2 regions of the Thalassobacillus sp. B23F22_16 genome follow, and region 1 is predicted to be linked to the other one. Evidence: a T-box and tRNA genes for the amino acid it is inferred to sense, from the RefSeq annotation. Region 1 holds a T-box; the other holds one or more tRNA genes.
What was found. The T-box of region 1 lies ahead of pheS (phenylalanine--tRNA ligase subunit alpha). A T-box ahead of a tRNA ligase gene usually reads a tRNA of that ligase, here a tRNA-Phe.
Positions count from the first base shown of each region.

Region 2: it has a tRNA-Phe gene. The T-box ahead of pheS (phenylalanine--tRNA ligase subunit alpha) is inferred to sense a tRNA for this amino acid. The anticodon was not compared.

Region 1 covers NZ_JBIEKD010000006.1:119,028-124,139, forward strand. Annotated here, with positions in the region: gene pheT (phenylalanine--tRNA ligase subunit beta) at 1-1,531, opposite strand, end outside; gene pheS (phenylalanine--tRNA ligase subunit alpha) at 1,547-2,581, opposite strand; T-box leader at 2,790-3,017, opposite strand; gene ACGTNI_RS07120 (TrmH family RNA methyltransferase) at 3,067-3,804, opposite strand; gene sspI (small acid-soluble spore protein SspI) at 3,903-4,115, shown strand; gene ACGTNI_RS07130 (M42 family metallopeptidase) at 4,209-5,112, opposite strand, start outside.
Region 2 covers NZ_JBIEKD010000029.1:37,670-42,781, forward strand. Annotated here, with positions in the region: gene ACGTNI_RS17510 (peptidoglycan D,D-transpeptidase FtsI family protein) at 1-1,071, opposite strand, end outside; gene ACGTNI_RS17515 (MFS transporter) at 1,153-2,430, opposite strand; gene ACGTNI_RS17520 (superoxide dismutase) at 2,531-3,142, opposite strand; tRNA gene ACGTNI_RS17525 (tRNA-Phe) at 3,391-3,463, opposite strand; tRNA gene ACGTNI_RS17530 (tRNA-Ser) at 3,533-3,625, opposite strand; tRNA gene ACGTNI_RS17535 (tRNA-Ile) at 3,634-3,710, opposite strand; tRNA gene ACGTNI_RS17540 (tRNA-His) at 3,714-3,789, opposite strand; tRNA gene ACGTNI_RS17545 (tRNA-Met) at 3,819-3,895, opposite strand; tRNA gene ACGTNI_RS17550 (tRNA-Asn) at 3,904-3,975, opposite strand; gene ACGTNI_RS17555 (Na/Pi cotransporter family protein) at 4,215-5,112, opposite strand, start outside.

The DNA.
Region 1 (5,112 bases):
CCTGAAGGTAGTTTTTTACTTTTCGTTTCAATTGCTGGTGTAATGTAAGTCCACCCGCCTGAGACGCACCACCCGGCAACGTATACGGAAGATTAGCATAACCATAGATTCTTGCTACTTCTTCCAGCATGTCTTCAAAAAGTTCCACGTCCCCTCTGCGAGTTGGAACTGTTACCGTAAACATTTCTCCCTTCTGCTCATAACCGAACTGAAGACGGCGGAGAATATCGGCAATTTCCTCATCAGGTATAGAGGTACCCAATCGCTCATTGATATGAGAAGAAGTAATTACTACCTTTTTAGGTTCCCTGGCCAATTGATCGAATTCTACAACGCCATCTAACACTTTTCCGTTCGCATATTTTTCCAGCAATTCGCACGCTTTCATCCCGGCACGAACAACCCGGTTCGGGTCCACGCCTTTTTCAAAACGCGTACTGGCTTCACTTCGGAGTCCGTGGTCTTTAGAGGCGGTACGTACGGCTACTGGCTGGAAGTATGCTGCTTCTAATAAAATATTAGATGTACCCTCGTGTACTTCGGAATCAGCACCACCCATGACACCGGCAATCGCTGTCGGCTGCTTGCCATTAGTAATCACCAGATGGTCCGGTTTTAAGTTGCGCTTTTGCTCATCCAGAGTGGTGATCGTTTCATCTTCCTTCGCTCGTCTCACGACCACTTCGTCTGTTCCGAAACGATCCAAATCAAACGCATGGAGTGGCTGGCCATATTCCAGCAATACGTAGTTCGTGATATCAACCACGTTATTAATTGGGCGCACCCCTGCGGCAATCAAACGATTCCGCATCCATAATGGTGATGGCCCTATTTTGACATCCTTGACTATAAATGCTCCATAATAAGGATTCAAATCGGGATCTTCCACATGGACAGAGATATAGTCAGATGCTTTTTCCTGCACAGGATGAAGGATTTCCTCCTGAGGGGTGAACGGCTGATCTAATATCGCCGCCACTTCATAAGCGACTCCAAGCATGCTCAAGCAATCAGCACGATTAGGTGTCAGACCCAATTCAATAATGATATCATCCAAGTTCAACAGTTCGATCGCATTCTCTCCGACTTCCACTTCATCCTGGAAAACAAAAATTCCGTCGACAAACTCTTTTGGTACGTCTTTTTCATCTACTCCAAGCTCCTGAAGAGAGCAAATCATTCCATTGGACTCTACTCCCCTCAGCTTCGCTTTTTTAATTTTGAAATTCCCAGGTAACACAGCACCCGGTTTTGCCACTGCGACTTTTTGATCGGCAGCAATATTCGGTGCTCCACATATAATCTGCAGCGTTTCTTCCCCTACATCGACCTGACATAAATTGAGCTTATCTGCATTTGGATGCTGTTCACAGGAAAGTACATGGCCGACCACCACATCATTCAGCTTCTCCGCTATCGGTTCGACACTTTCTACTTCTATGCCTGTTTTCGTAATCAGCTCAGCTAATTCTTCCGGTGTCTGATCTTCAATATCCACATATTGTTTCAACCAATTCAAAGATACTAGCATTGTTTGGACTCTCCCTTACACTTTATGGTATTGTTTCAAGAATCGAATATCGTTTGTATAGAAATGACGGATATCATCGACACCATATTTCAACATAGCAATACGCTCCGGCCCCATGCCAAAAGCAAACCCTGAGTAGACTTCCGGGTCATACCCTGCCATCTCCAACACATTTGGATGTACCATCCCTGCGCCTAAGATCTCAATCCAGCCAGTGCCTTTACATACCGAGCAGCCTTCCCCGCCACACATTTTACACGAAATATCCATTTCTACCGATGGCTCCGTAAACGGGAAAAAGCTTGGTCGAAGGCGTATATCTCGTTCTGAACCAAACATCTGCTTAGCAAAAGCATTAAGAACGCCTTTCAAATCGCTCATCTTAATATTTTCATCCACCACAAGCCCCTCTACCTGAGTGAATTGATGGGAATGGGTGGCGTCATCCGTATCACGGCGATAAACTTTACCAGGACATATCATTCGTACCGCTTCGTGCCCGTCTTTCTGCTTCATCGTCCGAGCCTGAACAGGTGAGGTGTGGGTACGTAAAAGCAGTTCTTCTGTAATATAAAAAGAATCCTGCATATCCCTGGCCGGATGTCCTTTAGGAAGGTTGAGAGCTTCAAAATTAAAATAATCTGTTTCGACTTCCGGTCCCTCTTTGATTTCAAATCCCATCCCAATGAATAAATCTTCAATTTCCTCGATAATGCTCGTCAGTAGATGTGGTCCTCCCACATGTACAGGACGGCCTGGCAAGGTGACATCAATACTCTCTTCTTCCAGTTGCTTTTCCAATGCTTCTTCTTCTAATTTATCTTGCTTCGTTTGAATAGCACTGGCAATGCTTTCTCTTACATCGTTTGCCAATTGGCCGATTACTGGACGTTCTTCTTTGGACAATTTGCCCATACCCCGAAGCACTTCTGTAATTGGCCCTTTTTTTCCTAAATAAGCTACTCGAATATCTTGCAAAGCTTTTAAATCCTCTGCGTACTTCACTTTCTCTAATGCTTCTGATTGCAATTCCTGCAAACGATCTTTCATTTCGATACTCCTCCTTTTTTACATTAGAAAACCCTGCATATCGCAATGCCTTTATGGCAAAATCCTAAGTGTTTCTTCTACTTAAATTCGTTAGTAAAATTGACCTTTCAAACATGTAACAACCTGACGATCACTATGTTCCTGTAACGAATGAATCCTTTACTTTTTTCAACAGGAGTTAAGCAACATAAAAAAGTCTCCTCCCTGGTAAAGGGACGAGACTATATGGCCGTTTCGCGGTACCACCCTTGTTGACATACGTATGGTATGCCCACTTCATTACGGATAACGGATTGACATCCGGGACATCTTTTAATCAGATGCCAGCTCCAGAGTGAAAGTTCAATAATCACCACGATAGAAGTGCTTGCAGTCTGTGGCACTTCTTCCCTGTATCGATGTTATGATTATCTACTGGCTCCTTCAATGCTATTCGCTCTATAACTATTCATTTATTATAGAAAATCATGGGCTTTCTTGCAAGCCTATATTTTCATATGGTACATGAGTATCCCGGCAGCTACTGCCACATTCAAGGATTCTGCCTGTCCATATATCGGAATATAGACTTTTTCATCAGCAAGCCCTAACAAATCTTCCTGGATCCCTGCCCCTTCATTTCCGACAATAAGCGCACCTTTATCAGCTATGCTTATCTTCTGGTAGGGTTGAGCATCTTCCAGGGCAGAAGCCCAAACAGTTATTCCCTGTTGCTGCAGTTGAGGGACCCATTCTTTGAGGTCACCAGAAAACAGTGGCAGGTGGAATAGGGAACCTTGGGTAGCTCTGATGACCTTATCATTATAAGGATCGACAGAACCTTTACCGATTATAACCCCATTAAAACCAGCGGCATCAGCGGTTCTTATCAAGGTGCCAAGATTTCCTGGATCCTGGACAGCATCAATTAGCAGGACATGGCGGAAAGCTTCAGGACTAAATTGCTTCATTTCTACAACCGCTGCTATTCCCTGGGGTGTTTCCGTATCCGCCAGTGCCGCGAAAACCTCCTTCGAAACCTGCGTGATTCGTTCATGGACCGTCCAATGGGGAGCTTCCATATTTTCCTGCACGATCACTTCCTGGATTGCCCAATCACTTTTCACAGCTTCTTCAACTAAATGAAAACCCTCTACCAGGAAAGTTTGGGACTTTTCTCTTTCACGCCTTTTTTTTAATTTAATCCATTGTTTGACACGTGTATTTTGTAAGGATGTCAGCATTTTTTTACCTCTTTTTCTTAGCTTCTTTGCTTATCATACATATTATTGGGAAGGAAGGTCAAACTAACCAAAGAAAAAGTTAAAAAGGAGTGTCAGTCATGGATTTAAACTTAAGGGAAGCCATACTTTCTAATATCGCTGGAAATAATAGGGAGCAATTGGAAGCTACCATTGTAGATGCTATCCAAAAAGGGGAAGAAAAGATGCTTCCTGGTCTTGGAGTTTTATTTGAACTTATCTGGCAGGAATCAAGCGAAAGTGAAAAAGAAGAAATGCTTGAAGCATTAGAACAAAGTGTGAACCAGCAATAAATTTATACAAAAACCTGGCTAATCACTAAGTTAAGCTTTTTTAAAGGACAAGAAAAGAGCTCTGCCCCTGCAATAGGGACAGAGCTCTTTCTATTAATTGAACGTAATTTCTTTCACGGTATCTGCATCGAGTTTCTTGATGACTTCTACGATTAATTTGACTGCATTCTCAAAGTCATCACGGTGAAGCATGGCTGCATGAGAATGGATATAACGGGTCGCAATGGTAATAGACAATGCAGGCACCCCGTTAGCAGTCAAATGAATAGCACCGGAATCTGTCCCCCCGCCAGCAATGGCATCAAACTGATAAGGAATTTCTTTTTCATCAGCAGTATCTGTTACTAGATCGCGAAGCCCTTTGTGGGAAACCATGGAGGCATCATAAAGAATAATCTGAGGCCCTTCTCCCATTTTACTGGAGGCATCCTTATCTGATACGCCTGGGGTGTCTCCAGCAATACCGACATCTACACCAAATGCTATATCAGGATTGATAGCATGAGCAGAAGTACGGGCACCACGTAAGCCGACCTCTTCCTGTACGGTCCCAACACCATAAACGGTATTTGGATGTTTTTCGTTTTTCAGTTGCTTTAATACCTCAATCGCAATCGCACAACCGATCCGGTTGTCCCAAGCTTTAGCAAGCAGCATTTTTTCATTTTTCATCTGGGTGAACTCAAAGTAAGGTGCAACAGAATCCCCTGGGCGCACACCAAATTCCTTTGCTTCGTCTTTACTGGAAGCACCAATATCGATGAACATATCTTTGATTTCCACCGGCTTCTTGCGAGCTTCCGGAGGCAGGATGTGAGGTGGTTTAGATCCGATCACTCCGGTAACCGTGCCTTCTCGTGTGACGATCGTTACTCGCTGAGCCAGCATAACCTGGCTCCACCAGCCGCCAACAGTTTGAAAATAAACAAAACCATTATCGTCTATTCGGGTTACCATGAAGCCGACTTCATCCAAATGACCGGCTACCATTACTTTT
Region 2 (5,112 bases), on a different contig from region 1:
ACCGGTATTAGGGTCCATCATAACAACCATGGCATCTTCGAGGAACCGATTTTTATAAGGCTGGCGGGCAATCTCTTCTTTCAATCGCTTTTTAACAATCTCATCCACCTGCTGCTGGAGTTCTATATCAATCGATAGAACAAGATCATCACCACGTGACCCTTCTCTGACCACCTCGGTATTTACGATATTGTTCTTCTTATCCGTTTCATAGCGGATTTTTTCTTTTGATCCTCTTAGTATACTTTCATATTTTTCTTCCAGGCCACTTTTACCGACTCGGTCATTACGACTATAATCAAGGGATAAATAATAATCCTGGTTCGCTCTTGGAATCCCCTGTTCAGCAGTAGTTATGGTGCCAATATAATTACGGAACGTGCCTTCATACGGGTATTTCCTGTTCCAGTCTGATGTTACGTTTATTCCAGGAAGCTGATTCAGGTGCTCCGCCACTGATGCATATTCTTCGATGGTTATCTCATCATTTTTAATGATATGAGGGGCCAGAGCAGAAGCCTGATCGAGCTCTTTCTTTATTGCAATCACCTGGTATTTTTCAAATGGAATCGATTCGACTTCCTCTTCTGTAATCCGGTCCAGCAAAAGCTGGTATTCTTCTCCTCCGGATAAGTCTTCTGATTCTTCTTGTGAGACCCGTTCTCTGACTTCTTCTTCATTCAGCAGGTAAAAATACTCTTTCAAGTCACGTTCACGGACAATTTTTTTCAATTCTTCCTCTTCGCCCATACTGATAAACTCGGCTAAATCTTCTGCAAGCTTGAGACGGTCCATTGGCTGTACCCCTTTAGGAGGGGTATAAGTAATCGAATAGAGTGGTTCATTATCAACAATCACACGTCCAAACCGGTCAAACATTTTCCCTCTCGGCACCGGTGTATGAATCGTTGTATTTTCTGTTCGGTTGATTTCTTCCTGGGCATCTTCTCCATATAAAATTTGAACCACGCCCAACTGAAGTATCAACGAAGCGAATAGTAAAAAAATCACAAAGAATAAAATATTCATTCTTAAAGGAAGATGCGATTTTTTCTTTTTGCTTTTCCCCATCGTCCTCCCCCTTACCTATCAAAATTCACCCAACTATTATAACATTTTCCAACATATTAAAATAGTTGCCAATAGGGATATTTAAGGGTTTTTACTGGTTGTCATAGTTGTATCCGTAACATATGCACTTTCTGATTCTTCTTCTTTTCTAAGATCAATCCCTTTTACAAAAAAGTAAATCCAGAAATGTCCAGATCCTACCAGAAGCAAGATGAAAGGTATCGCTCGTTCCGGAGAAAACAAAGTAATACCCAGCAGGAATATAAGAATCGAAGCTACTCTTCCGGCATTCAAGAACAATTCTCGCACCACAATATATTCAATCCGCATTTCCGCCGCTTTCCAAGATTTTCCGATTACATCGTAAGTCAGTGAAATGTAAGGCACATATAGAATTGGGTAAGAAATTCCAATCACAGCTGCATAAATCAACAATGTAGTGAAATTTACATTAATCAATAAAATGGAGAGCGCAAGGTATAAAGAAACCCCTCCTGCGAATATTGCCCATTTCCTCATTCGAGGTTTTATCCACTTGGTTGCCAGAAAATAAAGGACAAATGCACTTCCGGAATATACAAGATTAAACATACCTAAAGAAAGCTCACTTTGGGTAGCTATATAAACCCAAATGGAAATAACAAATAAAAAAGTCCCTTCCCTCAGCCCTTGGAATACATGGGCGTGTAATATCTTCCCCCAATTCTTATTGCTTTTTCGCTCCTGGAAAATTCGTTGAAAAGAAAAGTTACCTTTAGCTTTTCTGCGTTGCAGAAAGAAACTGGTAACAACCGCACAAATAAAGAGAACAAATGAAATGGTGAAGATCACCGTATATCCTGTAAATGCAGCCATATTGGCAATAATCAGCCCAGCTAATATGGGACCAACCATACCGCCAAAAGACTGAAGCAAACCAAGAAAACCATTAAAGAAATCTCGGGTATCCGGTTCCGTGATTTCGAAGGTAAGTACATTAAACGCAAGCCAGTAAAACCCATAACCAATGCCTAATAAACCGCCAAGCAATATATTAAAGCTGGCAGCTTTTTCGCCTACGATCAAGACCGTCAAAAAGAACAAGGACAAAAAAATAACCCCTGCACGTAAGACAACTACACGGTCCACCTTTTTCGCAAATTTTCCGGCAATGATGAAAGTCACCGGCTGGAGTATATAGATGCTTAAGTTATACAATGCGATAGCAGTATATTCACTGGATTGTTTCCAAAGATAAACGTTTACAAAAGTATTCGACAAAAATATTCCTAACGAGTAAAGTCCACCTATCAACAGCAATAGCAGTAAGTCTTTATTCACTTCCGTCGGCCCTAAGAGGGAATGTAATAATTTTTTCATATCTCCAATCTCCTTTACTGTCATTCCTTAGTCTCTGCAAACAGAGTGGAGATATGCACATGAAAAAAGCGCGGACCCTTGGTCCGCGCTTAGTTTATCATTATTTTGCTTCTTGGTAGCGTTTAGAAACTTCTTCCCAATTCACTACGTTCCAGAATGCTTTTGCATAATCCGGACGCTTGTTTTGATACTTAAGATAATACGCATGCTCCCATACGTCCAATCCTAATACAGGAGTTTTACCTTCCATAATCGGAGAGTCCTGGTTCAACGTATCAGTGAGTTCAAGGTTGCCGTTATTAACGACTAACCATGCCCAACCAGAACCAAAACGACCAGTTGCTGTTTTTTCGAATTCTTCTTTAAAGGATTCGAAGCTGCCAAACTTTTCGTTAATAGCATTAGCTAGATCTCCTGATGGCTCTCCTCCACCGTTTGGAGACATGATCTGCCAGAATAGAGTGTGGTTTGCATGTCCACCGCCATTGTTACGGACAGCATTACGAATGTCTTCAGGTACAGCATCCAGGTTGCCAATGAGATCTTCCAAGGATTTGCTTTCTAAATCCTGATGACCTTCCAATGCATTGTTCAATTTCGTAACATAGGTGTTATGGTGCTTCGTGTGGTGGATGTTCATTGTTTCCTTGTCGATGTGTGGTTCTAGTGCGTCATAAGCGTAAGGTAGTTCAGGTAGTTCAAATTTAGCCATAAAGAAATTCCTCCTTTTTAGAATATGTACATAAGTGCTTGGAAGCAGTATTACTACTTTTAAGCCTCTAATGCAAATGTAACAAAGCCTTTGAAGTGTTGCAAATATTATGCATATTCTTATTTATCTTTTTTAAACACGCTGCATATATAATGTTACCTAATCGAAGTCTATTCAAACATTTACCCTTTGAAAAGTATAAAAAAAATGCTGCGTTTACAGCAGCATTTGTAGTCAATTCCAGAAAGTGGCTTGGGACGGAATCGAACCGCCGACACACGGATTTTCAGTCCGTTGCTCTACCGACTGAGCTACCAAGCCATTATGGGTATTATTCAGTTAACTGATAATTAGTGTACTGACTTTTGTTTTTTTTCACTTATGAAAAAATGGCGGAGGAGGAGGGATTCGAACCCCCGCGGGCCGTGAAGCCCCTGGCGGTTTTCAAGACCGCTCCCTTCAGCCAGACTTGGGTACTCCTCCGCAAAAAATGGTGGACCCTGCAGGATTCGAACCTGCGACCGATCGGTTATGAGCCGATAGCTCTAACCAGCTGAGCTAAGGGTCCACATGGGGCGACCGGTGGGGATCGAACCCACGTATGCCGGAACCACAATCCGGTGCGTTAACCACTTCGCCACGACCGCCATGTGAATGTATATAGTTTTAATATGTATGGTGTCGGCGGAGGGGATCGAACCCCCGACCTTACGGGTATGAACCGTACGCTCTCGCCAGCTGAGCTACGCCGACATGTAAGGCTCCACCGGTAGGATTCGAACCTACGACCAATCGGTTAACAGCCGATTGCTCTACCACTGAGCTACGGTGGAATAATATCAATATATTTTGGGTGATAACTAAGCTTTTATGCAGTATGTATTGCTTCCAATAGGATTATGAAAGTGGGTTACTTTGTGGAAGCGACGAAATATAATATATCATGTATTCTCATGGGTGTCAACCAAGAAAAAATGTTGGATTTAAAAGCAACAGAAATAATATAGCACGTTCCTCACATGCTTTCAAGGACTTTTTTAAAAGATAAAGCGCGCCCGCAGGCGCGCTTGTCTTATTGGTCCTCTTCACCTAAAACTTCCTCGGCGATATTTACTGCGTGATCTCCAATACGCTCCAGGTTACTGATAATATCTACAAACACAATACCTGCTTGTCCGGTACATAAACCTTCATTCAAACGCAGGATGTGCTTCTTACGGTAGTTTCTTTCCATCTGGTCAATTTGATCCTCTTTTTGAACTACTGCCAAAGCTTCTTCACGATCCATGGTTTCTAAAGCTTTGGTTGCCTGTTTAACAGTTATAGCCGTCAAGTTGAACATTTCATTTAGATCTTCTTGGGCCTGACCTGTCAAATCAACCTTATTCGAAATTTTATAATCAATTAATTCAACAATATTTTCAAAATGGTCTCCGATACGTTCATAATCTCTTACTGAATCAAGAAGGGCGGAGTGCTTCCGGCTATCTTCATCAGTCAATGGAGCCACAGATAATTGCACAAGATAATCTGTTATTTTTCTATCCAGATTATTCAGTGCATCTTCAAGCTGAAGTGCTACCTCTGCATGTTTTGGCTTTTGATTATTCAAGTAATTGCTTGTTTCTTCCAGCCCTTTATATGATAATTCACCCATTTTCAGGACCTCTTCTTTTGCCTGATCAAGTGCCAGGGCAGGTGACTGATCAATAAAGATCGGGTCAAGATGCTGAGGTTTGAATTCCATAACAGAATCATCGCCTGGAACCAGTTTGATGACAATCCATGCGAGTACAGCAATCAATGGGAACTGAATAATTGTATTGGTTACGTTGAAACTTCCGTGAGCGAACGCAATTGTCATTTCAGGGTTAAGGGAAAGAGTATCCCTTAAATACCTTACGAATAATTCAAATAGCGGTAAAATGATCAGGAAAATGGTTGTACCGACAATATTGAAGATAACGTGA